DNA from 4 places in the Neobacillus sp. S1115 genome. Region 2 is predicted to be linked to each of the others. Evidence: riboswitches for the same ligand, from Rfam matches in the RefSeq annotation. Region 2 holds a riboswitch; each other region holds the start of a gene.

Region 1 (5,767 bases), 2.7 Mb from region 2:
GCGGAACACTCTATATCTTGTAAACTAGCGTAATCCCTCTTCCGTTATGCAGGGGGATTACGCTCACGACTATATTTATACTTCTACCTTTTTTTCTTGATCACTAACATTTTGGATTGTTTCGATAAATTTCTGCATTGTATTTGTCAGGAATGAATCTGCCCGGCGAATAAAAACCGTTGTGATTTTGGAGTATTTTTCGGGAATATGATAGATTCGAACAACCCCATCTGCCTCCAAGAGACTAACCGTAGATTTTGGGATAATCGTAATCCCCAAACCGGCTATTACACTGCCCAAAATCGTCTCCCATGTGCCAAATTCCATGATTTTCGCATTGATTCTTCCCTCATCGCGGACCCAGCCCTCCAATTTTGAACGGTAGCTGCACCCTTGTTTAAAAACAAGGAGCGGCTTGTTTTTTAATTCCTCAAAAGGAACCTCTTCCTGGTTGGAGATTAAAACCAACTCCTCTTCAAAGACTTCATATTGAGCAATTTGTGAATGATTAAAATTTCCTGTCACAAATGCTCCGTCCAGTTTATAGCTGAGAATAGCCTCGACTAGATCCTCTGTTACACCACTTACAAGAGATAAGTCAATGTTGGGATATTTCTTGTGATAGGCGGATAGAATCAGTGGAAGTTTGTATAATGTCTCAACAGTGCCTATTTCAAGGGTGCCAACCGGGTTATCCGAGTCTTGAACCACTTTTAACATCTCATCGACCATGGAAATAATTTTTTGAGCATAAAACAATAGTTTTTTCCCTTCCGAATTGATAACCATGCCGCGGCTTGAGCGGTGAAATAACTCGGTTTGAAGTTCTTCCTCCAACTGCCTGATCCTTACGGTTACATAGGATTGAACATAATTTAAGCTTTTGGCGGCCTTTGAAATGCTTCCGAATTCAGCTACCTTTTGAAAAATCCGCAAATCCTTAATTTCCATGGCTATTCCCCCGTATCAATCTGTTGTTCCTATTACCACATTGCTAATAGAGAAAGTATTTCTAATAGAGATAGATAGTATCTCTTTTAATCATTTTACATGATGGCAGAAAGGTCGTAAGATGTTATTAAAGAATTAAGAAAATTTAAATTATTGCAAAAGGAGAGCAGAAACGATGAGCAAAAAAGATTTTGATGTAATTGTAGTTGGCGCAGGATCGATGGGAATGGCAGCAGGTTATTACCTGGCCAAACAAGGTGTGAAAACATTATTGGTAGATGCATTTGATCCGCCTCATACGAATGGCAGCCATCACGGTGACACACGGATTATCCGCCATGCCTATGGTGAAGGACGGGAGTATGTACCGTTTGCCTTAAGAGCCCAAGAGTTATGGTATGAACTTGAGAGAGAAACACATCATAAGATTTTTACAAAAACCGGTGTTTTAGTATTTGGACCTAAAGGTGAATCTGACTTCGTTGCTGAAACGATAGAAGCTGCTAGCATTCATGGGTTGGATGTTGATTTACTAGAAGGCGAAGAAATTCATCAGCGCTGGCCGGGTGTAACCGTCCCTGAAAACTTTAACGCAATCTATGAAAAAAACTCTGGCGTCTTATTCAGTGAAAATTGCATTCGCGCCTATCGCGAGCTAGCAGAAGCAAATGGTGCAAAAGTGTTAACACATACAAGGGTTGAGGATTTTGAGATTTCCGAGGACTCTGTCAAAATCCAAACTGAATTTGGTTCCTTTACCGGCAGTAAGTTGATTTTGAGCATGGGGGCTTGGAACAGCAAACTTCTATCAAAATTAAATATTGATATTCCGTTACAGCCTTACCGCCAAGTTGTTGGGTTCTTCGAATGCGAAGAATCACAGTATAGCAATACACATGGTTTCCCGGCCTTCATGGTTGAAGTACCGACAGGCATCTATTACGGGTTCCCAAGCTTCAGCGGCTGCGGTTTGAAAATAGGATACCATACATTCGGTCAAAAAATCGACCCGGATACAATTAATCGTGAATTTGGTATCTATACGGAGGATGAAGGAAATATTCGCAGATTCCTAGAAGAATACATGCCGGGTGCTACTGGAACGCTTAAAAGAGGGGCAGTTTGCATGTACACAAAAACACCTGATGAGCATTTTGTGATTGATTTGCATCCGCAGTACTCCAATGTGGCAATCGCAGCAGGCTTCTCCGGCCATGGATTTAAATTCTCAAGTGTTGTTGGTGAAACGCTAAGCCAACTAGTGACAACTGGCAAAACCGAACATGATATTTCTCTTTTCTCTATCAATCGCCCTGCTTTAAAACAGAAAGCAAAGATCTAATAGATTATTAAATTGCCATTATCCTAGAACGATTAAAAAAATAATAAATTTAGAGGTGCAAAAATGAGCGAAAAAACATTAACCCAAAGCCAATTAACTTATTTAGATGCAAAACCGGGCATTCAATTAATTAAAGCAGGAACCTATAAATTAAATGAATTAAGCGTATTGCGGGGAACACCTGAGTTAAAGGGGCAAATCCTTGATGTGCCGATTACAGATAAAAAACAAGTATTAACAATGGGTTACTATGCACTCCAGCCTTCGGTTGATTATTCTGCAGAATTTACGTTTATCGAAATTAAAGTTGTGACCAAAGGTAAAATGGTTGTCCGCGATGTAGAAGGAAATAAATATGTGGCAGAAGTAGGGGACGTATTAGTCTTCTCCCCTAATACAACGGTTATTTTCGATGGTGAAAGTGATGGCGAAGTGGTTTACTTCAAAAATGTAGAAGCAAATCCTTCTTATTTGTGATAACCAACCTTATCAAAAAAGGCATTGACAATTACAAACAGAATGATTATTCTGAAAATAATAAAATTGAATAGAGCGGATGATTGTTGTGGGAGAGTGTATTATCTACATCTACCACCGAAGGAGCAAGTTCCAAAAAAACCCTTGGAACCAATCTCTCAGGTAAAAGAACCATAACAGGACGCACCTCTGGAGAGCGTATTTGAAAATGCCACCAAAGGAGAATGCTCCATAAAGATTGGAGTTTAACTCTCAGGTAAAAGGACAGAGAAGGGATGATTCTACACCCCTTTTCTGTCCTTTTTTGTTTTTTTTAAAAGCAATATGGAGAAATTGGAGGAATAATCAATGAGTTTACAACAAAACGATTCAACAATTTTTGAGGCGATTGAAAGTGAGAAAAACCGCCAGCTTCATACGTTGGAATTAATAGCATCAGAAAACTTTGTCAGCCCGGATGTTTTGGAAGCAATGGGAAGCGTGATGACGAATAAGTATGCCGAGGGTTATCCCGGTAAGCGCTATTATGGCGGCTGTGAATTTGTGGATGTCGCAGAACAGGCAGCGATTGAACGGCTGACCAAATTATTCGGCGCCAAATTTGCCAATGTCCAGCCTCACTCCGGTGCACAGGCCAATACTGCTGTATTTTTCGCCCTGCTTCAACCAGGCGATAAGATTATGGGGATGAATTTATCGCATGGCGGCCATTTAACTCACGGCAGCCCGGTAGCAATGTCAGGAAAATGGTTCGATGTCGTTTCTTATGGGGTAAGAGAAGACAATCACCTGATTGATTACGATGAGCTGGAAGAAGTTGCGAAAAGAGATCAACCAAAATTAATTATCGCCGGTACAAGCGCCTATCCGAGAGTTATTGATTTTGCGAGATTTAGAGAAATCGCCGATCAGGTTGGCGCAAAACTGATGGTTGATATGGCACATATTGCTGGACTTGTGGCTGCAGGTCTCCATCCTTCTCCGGTTCCATATGCGGATGTTGTGACCAGCACCACTCATAAAACATTGCGCGGCCCACGAGGCGGAGTGATTTTAACAAACGATGAAGAAATAATCAAACAAATAAATAAAGCTGTTTTTCCAGGAATTCAGGGCGGGCCGCTCATGCATATCATTGCCGCTAAGGCAGTTGCTTTCAATGAAGCATTGCAGCCAAGCTTTAAGGAATATGCCAAACAAATTATTGAAAATTCAGCTGCACTGGGAGAGGCATTAAAGCAGGAAGGGGCAGCGCTTGTATCCGGCGGGACTGATAATCATATTGTGCTCCTCGATGTGCGTCCATGGGATTTAACAGGAAAAGAAGCAGAGAAATTGCTTGAAGAAGTCGGGATTACAGTTAACAAAAACACCATTCCATACGACCCGCAAAGCCCGTTTGTGACAAGCGGAATCCGCATGGGAACAGCCGCGTTAACCACACGTGGAATGAAACAAGAGGAAATGGTGCAAATCGCAAAAGTGATCGCAGCCGTTCTTAAGAGCAAAGGGGATTTAACCGTGATCGAGCAGGGAAGAAAGACGACAAAAGCAATTTGCGGGAGATTTCCATTATTTCAACAGCCAATCACTGTGTAAGAAAGGGGTAACTTAATGGAGTATCAAAGCTGTTTTGACATCATCGGCCCGATTATGGTTGGGCCATCGAGTTCTCATACCGCCGGTGTTGTATCAATTGGGAAATTTGTTTATGAGCTGCTTGGAGGATCCCCGCAAAGGGCGGATATTACTTTCTATGATTCGTTCTCCGAAACATACCAGGGACACGGAACAGATAAAGCGCTTCTTGGCGGCCTGCTTGGGATGAATACAGATGATACCAGAATTAGATATGCGGTTGAATTAACCAAACGATACGGGCTTCACTATGAATTTAAATTTGAAGATCGCTGTCCTTATTACGATCATCCCAATACAACTGTTATTAGGGCAAGACGTGCGGGCCAGTTTGTTAAAGTAGGCGGTGTATCATTAGGCGGCGGTTTATCAAAAATCTTTATGATTGATGATGAAATAGTTGATATTCGATTAAGCACAAGTGATGATTTTTCAGAAATTGCAGCAAAATTTCGTTCCAATCCTTTTCATGAAGCGATCTTGGAGGGTGTATGATGGATTTTCGGTCAATGAACGAGCTTATTGAACTTTGTAACCGCGAACGGAAAACAGTTGGCGAAATGATGCTGATGGTGGAAATGGAAAAGTCCGGCCGTGACAAAGAGACGATCATCGATATGATGGCAGAGCGGTTAATTAAAATGAAGCAAGCAGTGGAGACCGGTGTAGAAGATGCTTCCCCGGCACCAAGCGGTATTTCCGGCGGTGATGCCGTCAAGATGAGCGAATATGTAAATAACGGGAAGGGCTTGTCAGGTCCATATATTAACGATGCAATGACGTTCTCGATGGCAACATCTGAAAGCAATGCACGGATGGGCGTGATTGTGGCGACGCCAACGGCCGGGGCAGCCGGTATTTTACCGGGGGTTTTATTTTCACTGCGAAAGAATGACGACACCTCCTATCGAGATTTAGTCATGGGTTTGTTTACCGCAAGTGCACTCGGATATGTGATTGCCAACCGCTCCTTTATCTCTGGAGCGGCAGGAGGATGCCAAGCGGAGGTTGGTTCGGCCACCGCAATGGCGGCCGGCGCAATTGTTGAATTAAAGGGCGGGACACCAGAGCAGGTCGTCAACGCCACCGCGATCGCGATGAAATCCCTTTTAGGGCTAGTTTGTGACCCGGTTGCCGGTCTCGTGGAAGTTCCTTGCATTAAGCGGAACGTGATCGGCACTTCGATTGCCTTTTCAGCAGCCGACCTGTCGCTTGCCGGAATTGAAAGCAGGATCCCATGTGATGAAATCATTGAGGCAATGTACAAAATAGGCAAGGAAATGCCGCGAACACTAAGGGAAACGGCACTCGGCGGCCTAGCCATGACGGACACGGGAATAAAATTAAAAGATCGGTTAC
Region 2 (5,767 bases):
GTAAGTGTCAGCCGAAACCGACTTTCAACCTTCCCTCATGTGAGGGAAGAAATTATCCGGTATTAGCTCCGGTTTCCCGAAGTTATCCCAGTCTTACAGGCAGGTTGCCCACGTGTTACTCACCCGTCCGCCGCTAACCAGTGGGACTTGCGCCCCAGTGATTCGCTCGACTTGCATGTATTAGGCACGCCGCCAGCGTTCGTCCTGAGCCAGGATCAAACTCTCCAATAAAGTTGAGTTGATTAGCTCAAAAATGTTACGTTGGCTCATGTTTTCTATCTAATAGAAGAAACATGATAATTATTGTTTGTTGACGTTTTTGTTTGTTTAGTTTTCAAAGAACTATCAATGCTTTTGTCTTTCGCTTTTTCAGAAGCGACAATGACTATCATATCGCATTTCTAACAATCTATCAATCAGCAATTTTTTCCAATTGAGATTGACCAGAACACTCTGTTTAAGAGCAACTTTCACATCATAACATCATTGTTATTTTGATGCAACAGAAAGTTTTTTCCAATACATCATCATTTAAAAGCTTATCAACTGTATTTCAGTCACCTGATTGGCGACAGGAATTATAATATATCTCTTTTTCATATTGTTATCAACAAGTAATTATTTCCAGACAATAAATAAGCGTTAGGAAAAAAACACTAAACTCGAAAAAGAAAGAGTTTAGTGTTTTTTTTCCTATAAATAGTCCACACAATTTCAATAGTACAGATTAATTTCCTACTACCGGCCCACGATTCACTTCATCCGCTTTATTTATTTTCGTTTTTTGCATTTTATAAATCACAATCAGCAAAATAAACCAAACTGGAGTGACAAATAAAGCAATACGGGTATCTTCTGCAAGTGCAAGTACGATAAGTACGAACGTAAGGAAAGCAAGGATTAAATAGTTGGCAATTGGGAAAAACGGCATTTTAAACTTGTTTGCTTTCGCTAAATCCGGTCTTGTTTTACGATATTTTAAATGGGTAATAACAGTAATTCCCCATATAAAGATAAAACATACAGTAGAAACACTAGTGATCAGTGTAAATACTCCTTCAGGCATTATATAGTTTAAAGCAACGCCAATTAAAATAACAACAGTTGAGAAGAACAATGCATTGGAGGGTACTTTACGTACAGTAAGATTAGAAAGTGATTTTGGTGCATTATTATTTTTTGCAAGTGAGTATACCATACGGCTTGTACTAAAGATGGCACTATTACATGCCGAAGCTGCAGATGTGAGAACAACAAAATTGACAATACCTGCTGCTGCTGCGATACCAACTGCCACGAATACTTGGACAAATGGACTTTCGGCTGGTTTGATTGCGTTCCATGGATAGATGCTCATAATGACTAAAAGGGCACCAATGTAGAAAATGATAACACGAATAGGGATATTATTGATTGCTTTTGGAATCACTCTTTCCGGGTCTTCTGTTTCCCCAGCTGTAAGTCCTACAAGTTCAATGCCTACGAACGCAAAGACGACCATTTGGAATGAGAGGATAAAACCATTTATGCCATTCGGGAACATCCCATCATGGCTCCATAGATTCGTAAAACTCGATGGTCCTGAATCTGTAGAAAAGCCCTTAAAAATCATAAAAATACCAATTACAATGAGTGCTAGGATGGCGATGACTTTAATTAATGCAAACCAGAATTCCATTTCACCAAATAGTTTTACGGTTGCAAGATTCATCATGAGTAAAAAAACGAGGGCAATTAATCCTGGCATCCACTGTGGCACATGGGGAAACCAATATTGAGTATAAATTCCAACTGCTGTCAAATCCGCCATTGCAATCGTAATCCAGCAAAACCAGTAGGTCCATCCGGTGATAAAGGCAGCCATATTACCAAAATAATCTTGAACAAAATCAACGAAAGAATGATAGTTCAAGTTGCTTAAAAGCAGTTCTCCTAATGAACGCATGATTAAAAAGCAAATGACGCCTGTAATCAGATAAGCGAATAAAATCGATGGTCCAGCTAAGTGGATCGACTTTCCCGCCCCGAGAAATAAACCTGTACCGATAGCCCCGCCAATAGCGATTAGCTGTACGTGCCTGTTTTTTAATCCTCTAGCCAATTTTTGTTCCTGCATATCATTTTCCCCTCCTGATGCTTGCAATTTTAATATCCAAAATAGGTTTCATAAATCGGCATAAAAAAGCGCTTTCATTTTTTCTTTTAAATATCCAGCCCCTTTATTTACTTATTCCCATCTCTCTCAACCAAAAAAGGACAGAGAAAAATAGGGGTTCTCCTACTTTTCTCTGTCCTTTTACCTGAGAGTTTGACTCCTTTGGCGGCCCCATGGGCTCTCTCCAGAGATGCGTCCTATTATGGTCCTTTTACCTGAGAGATTGATACCTGATTTTTGGAATTTGCTCCTTCGGTGCTAAACGATGCGTTTAGTCTCTCCCATAATATTCATCCGCTAATATGAATTTAATTTCATATTAGTTTATCAAATAAACAATGTCAATCGAATATTCAGAATATATATAATTCAGGAAAAATTCCTTATTATAAAAATAAGATTGATTGCCCAAATATAAGGAGTTTTTTTCCATTGAACACTTCTGCTCTGGCTTATAGTTCAACCCAATCAATCTACGTTTAGTATCTTTTGTAATTGTAGAAGTATAGTGATAAATTCCTTTGAGTCATGGTAAATTTTTTCTTGGGAATGGGCTGTATTGTTTCGTAATTCCTCAATTTTTCTGAAAAATTCCTTGCATTGACTATTTGATTCAAAGCCTAGCAGCTCGACTAATTTTGGCGTTTTCCGAATGATCGTGCCTTTATCGGATAACTGTAAATTGTCCACCAAAGTCAGGGCTTCATTTTTTGCTAACCGCTCTTCCAAAAGCTCTTTTGCTTTGGTTAATCTTGATTCTGTTAACTTATCAGCCCAGCTGCCATCCGGATAAAATTCTTTAATCACTGAAATGATATACATTTCCAGAAGTGAAACGAAACTAAAAGCCAACATCCTTATTGGCTGCTTTTGCAAATCGGCCACCGTGACGATCCTGGTAACTTTGTTCTTTTCAAGGATAAAGGTGAATTCTCTCTCCTGAAAAATATCCAGCAAATCAATCAAAGAAGTGGAATCTGAAATAAGGTTATCGGCATGAAAATCCTCAACAAACTCACTTATTTTTCCTTCTTTTTTTATATCTTCTCTTTTTACGTATCCAATAAGTTTTCCGCCCTGTTTAACCCCATAAATATCAAAATCGCAATCAAACATTTCCTTTTTAACAGCGACTGCATCATCATCCGCCACACATGTCTTGATCTCTTCTGAAAGCAATTCCACTGTCAGATTATTTTCATAGATATCTCTTAATTTCCGATAACCTTTTAGGGCATTGGATTTCAACCATGACTCCCCCTTCCTTATAAATGAAGCTTTTATTCTGGACGGTCTTTCAGGCTGTTGTACTTTACAATCGGTCCGAGGTGACAGAACTGGCCGGCTGCCTGCTCGATTAGCAGCTCTGCCTCTCCGTATGTCCCGGCAGGAAGAATGTCCAACTGACGATACCCCATATTACCATAGCAATAGACGAGCAGAAAATCATTCGTTTCCCAAACTTCAAATCGATACATAAACCAGTGGTTGGGTACAGCCAAATACTGTCCAGATTGAAATGTTTTCTCTCCTAGTCGGTGGAAGGCAAACTCTGCATTCACCGTGGTATAGGATTGGCCAGCCTCTAATATAAGCGGCTGATTTTTCGAATATAGGTGTTCCATCCCTTCCAAAGTGGAAAGTCTTGTTTCTTTTTTTGTCGCTACGATGACAGGAGATTGCTTTTTTGTTCTAAAATCATAATAGTCGATGATTTCACTGTCACTCCATTGTACATGGAGATTGGCTTCTTTCAGTAAATTTGCCCACTTTCCGACATCTGCCGGGCTCTCCAATCGCTCACAAGAGAGATAAGTTCCGTTCGGGGTTAAAAAGAAGTCAACTATTTGTAAATACCAGCTGTCACCAAACGTTGGTTTTTCCTTCAGGTGATCAGGCAGTGACCAATATTTTTGAATGAAAATGGGTCCCATAATCTCATGAAAACTGCGTACCGAAATAATCATATCAAAAGAATGCTTAGAAAAATGGTCGAGGAGCTCCATAAAGCCGATTTGATAAAAACTCACGTTTGAGAGCCCTAATTGCTTGGCCAACTGCCGGGCACACTGGATTCCGTTTTCCGACTGGTCGACTCCGACGATTTCCGCATCAGGAAAAAGCTGTGCATACCAGCATGCCGACAATCCATTATCACACCCGATTTCCAAAATTCTCTTTGGCTTTAATTGCTTTTGCTGGCTTACCCAGGTGAGCAATGATTTGTGAAAGGACATCGTCCACGATTCTGCCGCTAAACTAAATGGCAGGGTTTGATTCTTCACATCATATATGTTCCCTTTCCTTTTGCGGGAAATAAGCGGTTCCAGTTCCTCCGCCAAGACGGAATCTACAGCAGTGACGTGCTTCCAAAAGGCGAGCTTGCTTTTGCATTCTTTGATTCCGAGTGAATTAAAATAGTCGTCAATATTAGGTTTCTTTTGTTTCGTCTCAATTGACATACAATAATCTCCAGTTTACCTAAATTATTACTTAATATTAAGACCAGGTTATAATAACATTTAGTTTTATGATAATAGGTTTTTGTGATTTTTTCAAAAGATTTATTAATTCGGTTAAGAAATTTCCCACTTCTGGAAACGAAAAACATTATCATTTGCCATTATTTCTGTTATAATTTTGTATGTTTTTTAACTGAGGCTTCATTACAGGAGGATCTCCTATGAATCAATTGTTACAATTAAACACGATATTTATTAGTATAATAATAGAAGCAATTCCTTTTATTGTGATCGGCGCGTTTGTTGCGGCACTGATCGAAGTGTTTGTTTCGGAGAATATGATTGTCCGCATCATGCCGAAAAATAAGATTCTTTCGGTGATAACTGCTAGTTTCGTAGGCGCAATTTTTCCAGGCTGTGAATGCGGAATTGTTCCCATTACGAAAAGATTAGTCGAAAAAGGTGTGGCCCTTCCCGCCGCGATTTCGTTTATGCTCACCGGACCAATTATCAATCCGATCGTTCTTTTTTCAACGTACATCGCCTTTGGCAATAGCTGGACGATGGTTTGGTATCGTGCCGGGTTTGCCATCGTGGTTTCGATTTTAGTTGGGATTGTTCTTTCTTTCGTGGTTAAGACGAACCAGTTAAGGCTGAATGCGGATGAACATGTTCATGTCCATGACCATTCGAAACAAAATACGAAGCAAAAGTTGGTCAGCGTGATCACTCATACCATCGATGAATTTTTCCACGTCGGGAAGTACTTGGTGATGGGTTCGTTAATCGCTTCAGCGATGCAAACATTTATTCCGACTTCTACGTTAGCGGCACTTGGACATTCCAAAGTAGCGGGTGTTCTTGTCATGATGGCGCTGGCGTTCATTTTATCAATTTGTTCTGAAGCGGATGCGTTTGTTGCTTCGTCTTTCAGAAACACATTTTCACAAAGTTCAATTGTGACATTCTTGGTGTTTGGTGCAATGGTTGATATCAAGAACCTGCTGATGATGTTCGGAACGTTCAAGCCAAAATTCGTCATCCTGCTTGTTTCGTTAATTTCAGCATTCGTATTTATCGGTTCACTATTACTGTAAAGGAGGAGGGAAGAAAATGTTTCGCGTCGTGATTTTATTATTGTTTACCAACT
Region 3 (5,767 bases), 3.0 Mb from region 2:
GGAAGAAAAATGAGCACTATCGCTGTAGAAAAAGTGAACACCATCAAAACCCTTAATAATATCGCGGAAAGAGGGCTAAACGTATTCAATAAGAACGGCTTTCTGGTTGACAACGGCAGTGAAAATCCTGATGCCATCCTTGTTCGCAGCTTTAATATGCACTCGTTAGAATTCGGTGAAAATTTAAAGGCAATCGCAAGAGCAGGAGCAGGTGTCAATAATATTCCGGTCGATAGATGTACAGAGCAAGGTATTGTTGTGTTCAATACCCCTGGGGCAAATGCCAACGCTGTAAAAGAAATGGTCCTTACCTCATTAATAGCTTCTTCCCGTAACCTTTTTGCCGGTGTAGCTTGGACTAAGTCGTTAGATGGTGAAGGCGAACAAATTCCAAAGCTTGTCGAAGCAGGCAAAAAGCAATTTGTCGGAAAAGAAATTAAAGGGAAAACGTTGGGTGTTATTGGATTAGGAGCGATAGGTGCACTTGTGGCCAATGATGCGCTGGATTTAGATATGGATGTTATCGGATTTGATCCATTTATCTCTGTTGATACCGCTTGGAATTTGTCCCGCAATGTGCAGCGGGCCATGACGATTGAACAGTTATTTGCAGAATCAGACTATATCACTGTTCACGTACCGCTAACCGATGACACAAGAGGAATGTTTAACCAAGCAACCTTCAGCATCATGAAGGCTGGTGTTCATATTTTAAACTTCTCCCGTGGTGAACTTGTCAATGAAACAGACATGGCTGCCGCTCTCGAAAGCGGAAAAGTTGGAAAGTATATTACCGATTTTCCGAATGAAAATGTGATCAAAATGAAAAATACAGTTCCGATTCCACACTTAGGCGCCTCTACAATAGAATCAGAGGAAAATTGTGCGATCATGGCAGCTCGTCAGGTGAAGGAATTTTTAGAAACAGGCAATATCAAAAACTCAGTGAATTTCCCAAATACCAGCCTGCCTTATACTGGTAAGCGGCGCGTAGCAGCATTCCATCAGAATGTTCCAAATATGGTTGGACAGATTACATCTGCAGTATCCAGCTATCATTTAAACATTGCTGATATGGTCAACAGAAGCCGCGGGGGTTATGCCTATACAATTATTGACATTGATAATAAAGTAAACGGTGAAGTTATTCCAGGATTAGAGGAAAAAGTAAAACAAATTCCTGGAATGGTGACAGTTCGGATCATTTAATTAGGAAAAATTAAGTTACATCAAAATGGAGCCTGGTTTCAATACCGGCTCCATTTCTTTTACCCAATTTGATTCTATGCTGATAATTTTAATTTTTTCTCTTTTTTCCTTCTATAGGAATACAAAGCAAATAATAGAATAAACCATAGTGGTGTCAACAATAGGGCCGGACGGGTAGCGTCGGCGAACAGCATGATGATGAGAATCGCCGCAAACAAGGTCAGGACCGCATAATTAACAAATGGTGTAAATGGTGCTTTAAATTTTGACTTTGCCTGTAAGTCCGGACGAGTTTTCTTATACCTTACATGACAAATCAGAATGACGCCCCAAACCCAAATAAAACAAATGGCACTAATGGTTGTCACAATTCCAAAAGCCTGCTCCGGAATAAGCTTGCTAAGGAGCGCTCCCCCTGTCAGGACAAGAGTCGAAATCAACAACGCGTTACTTGGCACATGATTTTTATTCAGTCTAGCAAAATTGGCTGGTCCCTGGCTATTGTTGCTTAAATTATATAAAATCCGGCTTGTTGAAAACATCCCACTGTTACAAGCAGAAGCGGCAGAAGTTAAAACGACAAAATTAATAATTCCTGCGGCAATCGGTATCCCGACTAAACTAAACGTTTTGACAAACGGACTTTCAGCGGCATTCAGTTCTGTCCATGGATTAATACATAGAAGAACAATCAATGCGCCAACGTAGAAAAATAAAATCCGCAAAGGAATTTTATTAATGGCCGATGGGATATTTTTTTCCGGATTGGCTGTTTCCGCTGCCGATACACCCACTAATTCCACACCAACGAATGCGAAAACGACCATTTGGAATGAAAGCAAGAAGCCTGTCATTCCATTTGGAAAAAGGCCGCCATGTTCCCAAAGATTTTTAATAGAAACCGCCCCTGCATCTGTCTTGAATCCCATCACTAGCAAAATGATCCCAATTCCGATTAAGGCAAGAATGGTAATGACCTTTATTAAGGCAAACCAGAACTCCAATTCTCCAAAAAGCTTTACCGTTAATAGATTGAGGCCCAATAAGACGACCAAACAGACAATTGCAGGTATCCACTGTGGGATATCAAACCAATATCGTACATATACACCAACAGCAATCACATCAGCCATAGCGGTCATAATCCAGCAAAACCAATAGGTCCATCCCGTTACAAACGCAACTCGCGGTCCAAGGTAATCTTCGGCAATGTCAGTAAAAGACTGATAGCCCGCCTTAGACAGCAGGAGTTCCCCCAGCGCCCTCATCACAAAGAAACAGGCAATACCTACGATTAAATAAGCAAAGATAATGGATGGGCCAGCCAGTTGGATGGCTTTACCCGACCCCAGGAATAATCCGGTACCAATGGTGCCGCCAATTGCGATAAGTTGAACGTGCCGATTTGCTAAATTCCTCTTTAATTCTTGCTGTGCCAACCTTGACTCCCCCTTAAAATTTAAAAAACCCAATAAAAAAAGAGATTGGATGTCCTCCAATCTCTTAGGTCTAAGAATAACAAATAATACTTATTAAGCTGACAATTGTCAGCATGACAAATATATATTCAGTACTCTTCTGTCCTTTTGCCTGAGATTGTGAACCCTTCGGCGCCGCGGAATCCGCGGTCTCTCCAGAAGCTGCTCCTGCTATAGTGTGATCCATAGCAATCATAGCTTGCTAATTATTAAGTTTTTTAGATAATATTGTTGAATAATTTTTAATTTTAGTAGTATTAAATTATTTTGTCAACAACAAATGACTCTTAAATATTTTAATGACTCTCTGGAATTAATTTAAATCCCAGAGATAAGAATTTGAATTCGCTTTCATTAAGTTGTAATAGAAAGCCAAAGAACAGAAAAAGTATGTTATAATAATTGTCGAAATAAGTAGCTTTGTCTATAAAGGAACAGAATATATAAACGGGAAGGAACGTGAAAGAATGAGTAACGGAATTTTCAAAATCCCAACACCTACAAACGAGCCGGGCAATTCATATGCGCCAGGTACAAAAGAACGGGAAACATTAAAAGCAGAATTAAAACGCCAATCTGAAATGGTGATCGATATCCCTGTCATTATTAATGGCGAAAATATAAAGACGGATACAGTGAAGCAAGTGGTTATGCCACATAATCATCAACATGTTTTAGCAAACTATTCTCAAGCTGGAGAAAGAGAACTGCGTGATGCTGTTGAAGCGGCGATGGCTGCTAAAGAAGCATGGGCTAATATGGCTTGGGAACACCGTGCAGCTATTTTCTTAAAAGCTGCTGATTTAATCTCTGGACCATACCGTGATGTCATGAATGCTGCGACAATGTTAGGACAATCCAAAACAGCTGTTCAAGCTGAAATTGATTCTGCACAAGAATTAATAGACTTCTTACGCTTTGGCGTTGATTATGCAAATCAGGTTTATCAAATTCAGCCAAGCAGCATGAAGAATGTATGGAATCGTACCGATTACCGTCCATTAGATGGATTTGTTTTGGCGATTTCTCCATTTAACTTCACAGCCATTGGCGGAAACCTTCCAGCAGCGCCTGCCATGATGGGGAACGTAGTCGTGTGGAAACCTGCAACAACTTCAATTCTAGCAAACTACTACTTTATGCGTATTTTAGAAGAAGCAGGATTACCAAAAGGTGTCATCAACTTCGTGCCTTCTCGTGGTTCACAAGTATCAGAAGTGGTATTAACAGACCCTCGTATGTCTGGATTCCATTTTACTGGGTCTACAAGTACGTTCCAAACGATTTGGAAAACAGTAGGGGAAAACATTGCAAGCTATAAATCTTATCCTCGTTTAATTGGGGAAACAGGCGGTAAGGACTTCGTATTTGCTCACGAAACAGCACAAGCAGACAAAGTTGTAGCTAACCTTGTTCGTGGTGCGTTTGAATACCAAGGTCAAAAATGTTCAGCCGCTTCTCGCGCCTACATTCCAGCAAGCTTATGGGAAGAGGTAAAAGCTGGTTTAGTGGAACAAACTGCAAAGCTTAAAGTGGGAGATGTCCGCGACTTCAGAAACTTCATGGGTGCAGTTATTGATAAAGCGGCTTTTGATTCCATTACAAGCTACATCGACTATGCAGCAGCTTCTGAAGAAGCAGAGATTATTGCTGGCGGTACTTATGATGATTCTGTTGGATATTTCGTTCAACCGACCATCATTGTGACTACAAATCCAAACTTCAAAACAATGGTGGAAGAAATCTTTGGACCAGTCTTAACCATCTATGTATATGAAAATGATCAATTAGAAGAAACATTGCATGCAGTAGATACTGCTTCTATGTATGCCTTAACAGGTTCGATCTTTGCCCAAGATCGCGGGGCCATTGTTCACTTAGAAAACCGCTTATCCGGCGCAGCTGGAAACTTCTATATCAATGATAAACCAACTGGTGCGATGATTAATCAACAGCCATTTGGCGGTTCTCGTGGATCTGGTACAAACGATAAAGCAGGTTCTGTATTCAACATGATCCGCTGGACAAGTCCTCGTGTCATCAAAGAAAACTTTGCACCAACTGCAGAAGTTGCTTATCCATTTATGGATGCAGAATAATAAATAATGTAAAAAAGAGGTTGAAACCAAACGTTTCAACCTCTTTTTTTATTTTTCTAGCCGGCACCAATGCCTTTATACTCCCCATTATTAACCATTTAAAATAAAATACTTTTCTCACCGAATAAACAATTGTTTTCAATCTAGGATTCGACACCTTTTACTATTACCATATGGTAATATTTTCATATTGCTTATTACTTATATAAGCTCTTTTTTTTGTGAATCTAGAACATGGATGGACCAAATTTGAGTGAAAAGAAGGAGGCCCGTTATGAAAGACAAAATTGTAATTATTACAGGTGCAAATTCCGGGATTGGAAAAGCAGCTGCCTATAAATTTGCATCAGAAGGCTATCATGTAATTATGGCTTGCCGCAATATGGAGATTAGTACCGCCGAACAAAGAGACATAATTGAAGCCACCAAAAATACCGATGTAGATCTGATGGAACTGGATGTTTCTTCCTTTGATTCTATTCGTGCATTTTGCTCAGCTTTTAAATCCAAATACCCGCGGTTGGACATCCTCATCCACAACGCCGCCTACTTAAATCACGGTGTAAAAGAATATAAACTTAGTACCGACAATATCGAATTATCCTTCGCTACGAATACATTTGGTCCTTTTTTAATGACTCATTTATTGGCCGATCATCTTGAAAAATCACCAGACCCGAGAATACTCCATGCTTGTACGACAAACATCAAAAATTTCTTCGACCCGAAAAGGAAGATTGAATTTGACAATTTGCGTGGAGAACTGAAGGACACCCGGCCTTATAGCACTTATAAGATGTATGGTGATTCGAAAATGGCACTATTAATGCTGACCTTCAAAATGGCAGAAGAATTGAAAAACAGAGGGATTAAAGTTAATGCCCTGCAAATTAATCGTGTAAAACTTTCAAAAGAGACGATTGAAAAAATGAATTCTGTTTGGAAAGTATTTGCAAGGGTACAAAATCTTACGAATCCTCT
Region 4 (5,767 bases), 1.4 Mb from region 2:
ACTTCAAAAATCAGCTTCTGGTCTTGATTATGCATGCAAATCCCCCAATTCTTTCACTAATGTATCAATCTCTTCCTTCGTTCTTTGCTCTGTCACGCAGATCAGCATATGGCCTGCAAGCTCAGGATAGTCACGGCCCAAATCATAACCGCCAATGATTCCTTTTTGGAGCAGCTGCTGATTAACCTCTTTTACCGGTTTATTTAAATTGACAACAAACTCATTAAAGGAGTGACCATCATTAACTACTTCAAGCCCTGCTTCTTTAAAAGCGATTTTCGCATAATGAGCCTTTTGTAAATTGGCTGTTGCGATTTCGCGGACACCTTTTTTTCCAAGGGCAGTCATCGCAACAGATGCAGCAAGGGCATTTAAGGCCTGGTTGGAGCAAATATTAGAAGTCGCCTTATCGCGGCGGATATGCTGCTCACGTGCCTGCAGTGTTAAAACAAAACCGCGGCGGCCTTGGTCATCTGTTGTCTGGCCGACAAGACGTCCGGGAACTTTACGCATTAGCTTTGTCGTAACCGCAAAATAGCCACAGTGCGGACCTCCAAAGGCAGTCGGGATTCCGAATGGCTGGGCATCGCCGACAACAATATCTGCACCAAATTTTCCTGGAGGTGTCAAAATTCCAAGTGATAATGGATTGCTGGAAACAACAAACATTGCTTTATTTTCGTGAATAATCTCTTCAAGCTCTTTTAATGGTTCAATTCGACCTAAAAAGTTTGGATATTGAACGACAACCGCGGCTACGTCAGCATTTAGCAATCCTTTTAGGGCGTCAACATCAGTAATGCCATCCTTCACAGGAACCTCAATCACATCAAGGTATTGACCCTTTGCGTAAGTTTCCAGAACCTCACGGGATTCAGGGTGAACAGCACCGGAAACCAGGATGGTTTTCCGTTTAGTGTGACCAGCACTTAGCATTGCTGCTTCAGCAAGTGCGGTACCGCCGTCATACATCGAGGAGTTAGCCACATCCATTCCTGTTAATTCACAAATCATTGTTTGGAATTCAAAAATCGCCTGCAGTTCCCCTTGGGAGATCTCCGGTTGGTAAGGTGTATAGGCTGTGTAGAACTCTGATCTTGAGATGACATGGTCAACGATAACCGGCATATAGTGGTCATAAACTCCGGCACCTAAGAAAGACACATTCGATTTTAAATCAGCATTCCGGCTTGCTAACTGAAAAAGTTCTTTCATCAAAGCTGTTTCTGATTTTGCCGGTTTAATATTGTATTCACCTTTAAATCGTACTTTTTCAGGAATATCACTGAATAGTTCATCGACAGTGGAAACGCCAATTGTCTCCAGCATTGCCTGCTTATCTTGTTCAGTCATGGGTAAATAGCGATGTTTCATAAACCTTGCTCCCTTCTGCTATTTCTTTTCTCTTTTATAAAAAGGTGTAGGAACCACTTTCGCTTTTAAACGTTTGCCGCGAATTTCAACTTCCACTTCGGTATCGAGTCCTGCATGTTCGGAAGAAATGAGGGCAAGACCGATGTTTTTCTTTAAGGTTGGGGACTGTGTACCGGTGGTAACTTCACCAATTAGCGCTTCCCCTTTGTAAACTGGATAGCCGTGTCGCGGAATTCCCCGGTCAACCATCTCAACCCCAACAAGCTTCCGGGACAAACCTGCTTCCTTTTGTTTCACGAGAGCTTCTTTTCCAATAAAATCAGCCTCTTTATTCAATTTCACTGCAAAGCCAATTCCTGCCTCAAGCGGGGAAATTTCCGGTGATAATTCCTGGCCGTAAAGCGCTAAGTTTGCTTCAAAACGAAGTGTGTCGCGTGCACCGAGGCCGCAAGGAATAACTCCCTCGTCTTTTCCGGCTTCCAGAATGGCAGTCCAGAGTTCGATAACATCACCGGCATCACAATATACTTCAAAGCCGTCTTCCCCTGTATAACCAGTTCTAGATACAAGTGCTTTTTTCCCATTTAAAACAACTTCCTGCTGGAATTTGAAAAAGCCGATTTGACTTAAATCCGTCTCTGAAGCAAGCTTCTGTAATACCTTTTCAGCAAGAGGGCCTTGAAGCGCAAGCTGTGCCATTGTTTCAGACAAATTTTCGATTGTTACATCGCCTTCAAGATGCTTCTCCAGCCAGTTGTAGTCCTTTTCAATATTCGATGCGTTGACAACAAGCAAATAATGATTGTCTTCAACCTTGTAAACAAGCAGGTCGTCAATAGTTCCGCCGTTTTCATAGCACATCGCAGTATATTGTGCCCCGCCGTCTTTCACTTTTGAGATGTCATTTGTCATCAATTTTTGTAAATAGTTAAGGCTGTCTGGGCCCTTTACCTCAACTTCGCCCATATGGGATACATCGAATAAACCGGCTTTCGTGCGGACAGCTTCATGCTCATCCTTGATGCTTGAAAACTGGACAGGCAACTCCCAGCCCCCAAAATCGATGGTTTTTCCGCCGTATTCCTTGTAAACTTCAAACAGCGGAGTGCGTTTTAATTCCGTCATCATAAATCCCCCTTCATTTACTACATGTTCATTATTTGTAAAAATGAATTATTGCCAATTAACAAAAATAGGAAAACTCCTTGCCGTTTTCCTAAAAACAACAAAAAGGTGCAAAAAAGGACAGAAACCTCCCTTTACCAATAAAGAAGGTCTCTGTCCTTGCACCTGAAAGTTTACCTAAATCGGCTGTCCCCTTTGGTGGCTGGAATCATCCAGCACTCTCCAGAGCTGCGTCCAACAAGAGTTCTTTTGCCTGAGAGATTCACATAAGCTGCTTGCTCCTTCGGCGCTACAAAAAGTAGTCTCTCCCCTTGTTTTCATTCGCACTTATAATATTTTTTTCCAATTTGGTCATACTAATTATACTTAAAAAATAGATTACCTTATTTAAATATTTGAAACTTTCAAAGCTATTATCATCCTACCATTAAAACAACATATCGGGCAATAACAATTTATCGGAAAAAGGAGCTGAAACGGATGAATGTCGAAATGGAATTTGATTCCTCCTGGCAGGATGATTTTTTACATAAAATTGATCATGATGGACCTTGGGGGAATTGGGAGCTTTTTAAATTGGCTATCGATATTGAAAAACACTTGGTGGTCCCGGAATTCGAAGGCCTGCAGGCCCCAAAGCATCTGCCAAATTTGACGCCTCTCCCTCATCAGCTTGAAACAGCCAAGCAGGTGGTTGAAAACATGAACGGAAAGGCCATCCTTGCGGATGAAGTGGGTCTCGGAAAGACTATCGAGGCGGGGTTAATTTTAAAAGAATACATGATTCGCGGATTAGTGAAAAAAGTGTTAATTCTTGTTCCCGCCTCCTTAGTCACCCAGTGGGCACAGGAATTAAATAGCAAATTTTATATACCGGCTGTCACTCAAAGAAAAAGTTATGTTTGGGAACAATGTGATGTCGTTGTTTCCTCCATCGATACGGCGAAACGAAATCCGCATCGGGAGATCATTTACAAGCAAGACTATGACCTCATCATTATCGATGAAGCCCATAAATTAAAAAATAATAAAACCAAAAACTACGAATTTGTTCAAAACTTAAAAAAGAAGTTTTGTTTATTGCTGACGGCAACACCTATTCAAAACAGGATTGAAGAGATTTTTAACCTCGTATCCCTATTAAAGCCTGGTCACTTAGGGAATGAAACTGTCTTTTACGAAAAATATAAACGTGATTCCCGTTCCTTAAATGATGACCAGCATCTAAAAGAGCTAGTCAATAAAGTCATGATCCGCAACCGCCGTGCCGATACAGGAATCGAATGGACGAAACGGCATGTGGAGACGATTCCGATTGAATTTACAAAATCGGAACGCGACCTGTATGACTCCATCTTAGAGCTTAAAAATGAGGGAGACTGGGTTCAAACGAGCAGTTTTTCTGTGATGACTTTGCAGCGTGAAGCATGCTCAAGCCGCGAGGCCGTTTTCTATACCTTAAAAAACATGCTTCTTAAAAAGGAAAACCCAACGCAGGCCTATCAAGAACAAATCAACTTTTTAATTAAAAAGGTAGAGACCGTTGAGCAAAATTCCAAGGCAGTAAAAGCCCTTGAATTAATTCAGAAAATAAATGATAAAGTGATTATTTTTACGGAATACCGGGCTACCCAATTATATTTACAGTGGTACTTAAAGCAGCACGGAATTTCCTCCGTTCCTTTCCGCGGCGGTTTCAAGCGCGGGAAAAAGGACTGGATGCGCGAGTTATTCCAAAAGCATGCCCAGGTGCTGATTGCCACTGAAGCGGGCGGGGAAGGGATTAACCTGCAATTTTGCAACCACATTATCAATTTTGATCTGCCGTGGAACCCGATGAGACTAGAGCAGCGCATAGGAAGGATTCACCGCCTCGGTCAGGAAAAAGATGTCATGATTTATAATTTTGCCATCAAAGATACGGTGGAAGAGCATATTTTAAAGCTTTTATACGAAAAGATTGATTTATTTGAAAGAGTCATCGGAGAACTTGATGATATTCTAACAAAACTAGAATTCGGAAATATTGAAGATCATATAATGGATATCTTTGGCGACTCCTGCTCAGAAGGGGAAATGCGGATTAAAATGGAGAATTTATCTTCAATGATTGAATTTGCACAAAATATGAAAAAAGGAGAATCACATGCAGCAGCAGGAAATTCATAAGTTTCTTTTAAATTATTTTATGGCAAATGAATGTCCCATTGTCACTAATCACCCTGGATACTTAGATGTCCAACTAACAATTGAAATGGATAAGGAACTAATGAATCGGCCCTTTTACTGGCATTATTTAGAGAAAACTGGCGGAATACCAAATCCAATGAGATTGACCCTTATCACCAACCAAAAAGCAGCACCTGAAAATCTCAAAGGGGAAACCATCCATTTTGGTTCGCCCCGCCTGCATCAAATTTTTGAGTCTACAAAAAATTTAGCAAGATATATAAGGCTTTATGAAAATCACGGCAACTCTGCCGTCCAGACTCCCTTGCTGCCATGGCTGTGCATGAATGTAAAAATCTCCTATCAATGTGACCGTAAACGCGATATCTTTAAATCAATCGGCCTTCAGCTTATTAACGGGAAAATGGTGGAGGATTTTCATAATTACCTGCTTAAAATTTCGTTAACGCCGAAAATCCCTGATTACTCGTTTACATTATCACCACTGGTTAAACCAAAAAGTGGAATGGTTCGAATTGAAAATTATTTAAAATCAGTAATTGAAAATGATGACCATACCTGGGCCGATGAAGCAAAGATACGCTGGGAGAAGGATTTAGAACTGCTGAATCATTTTTATGAGGACATTGAAGATGAAAACGAAAGCTATGAGACAGAAAAACAGGCTCTCAAGGATCAATATGAGCCGCGAATTCACATTTCCTTTATCAATGGCGGGCTGTTTTACTTAACAGAAAAAGCAATATAAAAAGAAACCCCCCAAGCCGTGAAATTATGCTTGGGGGTTACTTTTTAAAGTCCACTGTCTTTCATTTTCCGTCTCTTAACCTCTGAATACACAATATAGGGAAGGATGCCAAACCAGCGATACCAGAAGGATGCTTTGGTCTGTTTTCGCTCGAGGCGCTGACGTTTTCGTTCGTCTTTCGGCTGGTCCGCATATTTGACAATTGTTTGCGTCATATATTTTACATAATCATTCGTTTTCATGTACACACCTGCCTTTAACTTACATTACAAGTATGTCCAAGGTTTATCCTTTCAAATCAATAAGTAATCCATTTCATTAGCTTTTTTG

The links. Region 2 has a riboswitch for glycine ahead of ACZ5B7_RS15640 (amino acid permease). Riboswitches for the same ligand answer to the same signal wherever they lie in the genome.
Region 1: linked by a shared signal. The riboswitch ahead of glyA (serine hydroxymethyltransferase) and the one ahead of ACZ5B7_RS15640 (amino acid permease) in region 2 are both predicted to bind glycine.
Region 3: linked by a shared signal. The riboswitch ahead of ACZ5B7_RS30075 (amino acid permease) and the one ahead of ACZ5B7_RS15640 (amino acid permease) in region 2 are both predicted to bind glycine.
Region 4: linked by a shared signal. The riboswitch ahead of gcvT (glycine cleavage system aminomethyltransferase GcvT) and the one ahead of ACZ5B7_RS15640 (amino acid permease) in region 2 are both predicted to bind glycine.

The regions. Positions count from the first base shown of each region.
Region 1 covers NZ_AP038275.1:537,591-543,357, forward strand. The annotation lists gene ACZ5B7_RS02655 (LysR family transcriptional regulator) at 76-951, opposite strand; gene solA (N-methyl-L-tryptophan oxidase) at 1,127-2,293, shown strand; gene ACZ5B7_RS02665 (hypothetical protein) at 2,357-2,770, shown strand; glycine riboswitch at 2,850-2,954, shown strand; glycine riboswitch at 2,958-3,040, shown strand; gene glyA (serine hydroxymethyltransferase) at 3,119-4,369, shown strand; gene ACZ5B7_RS02675 (serine dehydratase beta chain) at 4,385-4,903, shown strand; gene sdaAA (L-serine ammonia-lyase, iron-sulfur-dependent, subunit alpha) at 4,903-5,767, shown strand, end outside.
Region 2 covers NZ_AP038275.1:3,216,682-3,222,448, forward strand. The annotation lists rRNA gene ACZ5B7_RS15635 (16S ribosomal RNA) at 1-231, opposite strand, end outside; gene ACZ5B7_RS15640 (amino acid permease) at 728-2,116, opposite strand; glycine riboswitch at 2,286-2,346, opposite strand; glycine riboswitch at 2,349-2,449, opposite strand; gene ACZ5B7_RS15645 (hypothetical protein) at 2,624-3,403, opposite strand; gene ACZ5B7_RS15650 (methyltransferase domain-containing protein) at 3,436-4,617, opposite strand; gene ACZ5B7_RS15655 (permease) at 4,821-5,714, shown strand; gene ACZ5B7_RS15660 (TIGR03943 family putative permease subunit) at 5,731-5,767, shown strand, end outside.
Region 3 covers NZ_AP038275.1:6,200,092-6,205,858, forward strand. The annotation lists gene ACZ5B7_RS30070 (phosphoglycerate dehydrogenase) at 10-1,209, shown strand; gene ACZ5B7_RS30075 (amino acid permease) at 1,284-2,648, opposite strand; glycine riboswitch at 2,778-2,856, opposite strand; gene pruA (L-glutamate gamma-semialdehyde dehydrogenase) at 3,155-4,786, shown strand; gene ACZ5B7_RS30085 (SDR family NAD(P)-dependent oxidoreductase) at 5,061-5,767, shown strand, end outside.
Region 4 covers NZ_AP038275.1:4,611,608-4,617,374, forward strand. The annotation lists gene gcvPB (aminomethyl-transferring glycine dehydrogenase subunit GcvPB) at 1-35, opposite strand, end outside; gene gcvPA (aminomethyl-transferring glycine dehydrogenase subunit GcvPA) at 28-1,374, opposite strand; gene gcvT (glycine cleavage system aminomethyltransferase GcvT) at 1,393-2,499, opposite strand; glycine riboswitch at 2,651-2,727, opposite strand; glycine riboswitch at 2,731-2,820, opposite strand; gene ACZ5B7_RS22535 (DEAD/DEAH box helicase) at 2,980-4,668, shown strand; gene ACZ5B7_RS22540 (YqhG family protein) at 4,646-5,437, shown strand; gene ACZ5B7_RS22545 (YqzE family protein) at 5,482-5,679, opposite strand; gene comGG (competence type IV pilus minor pilin ComGG) at 5,736-5,767, opposite strand, start outside.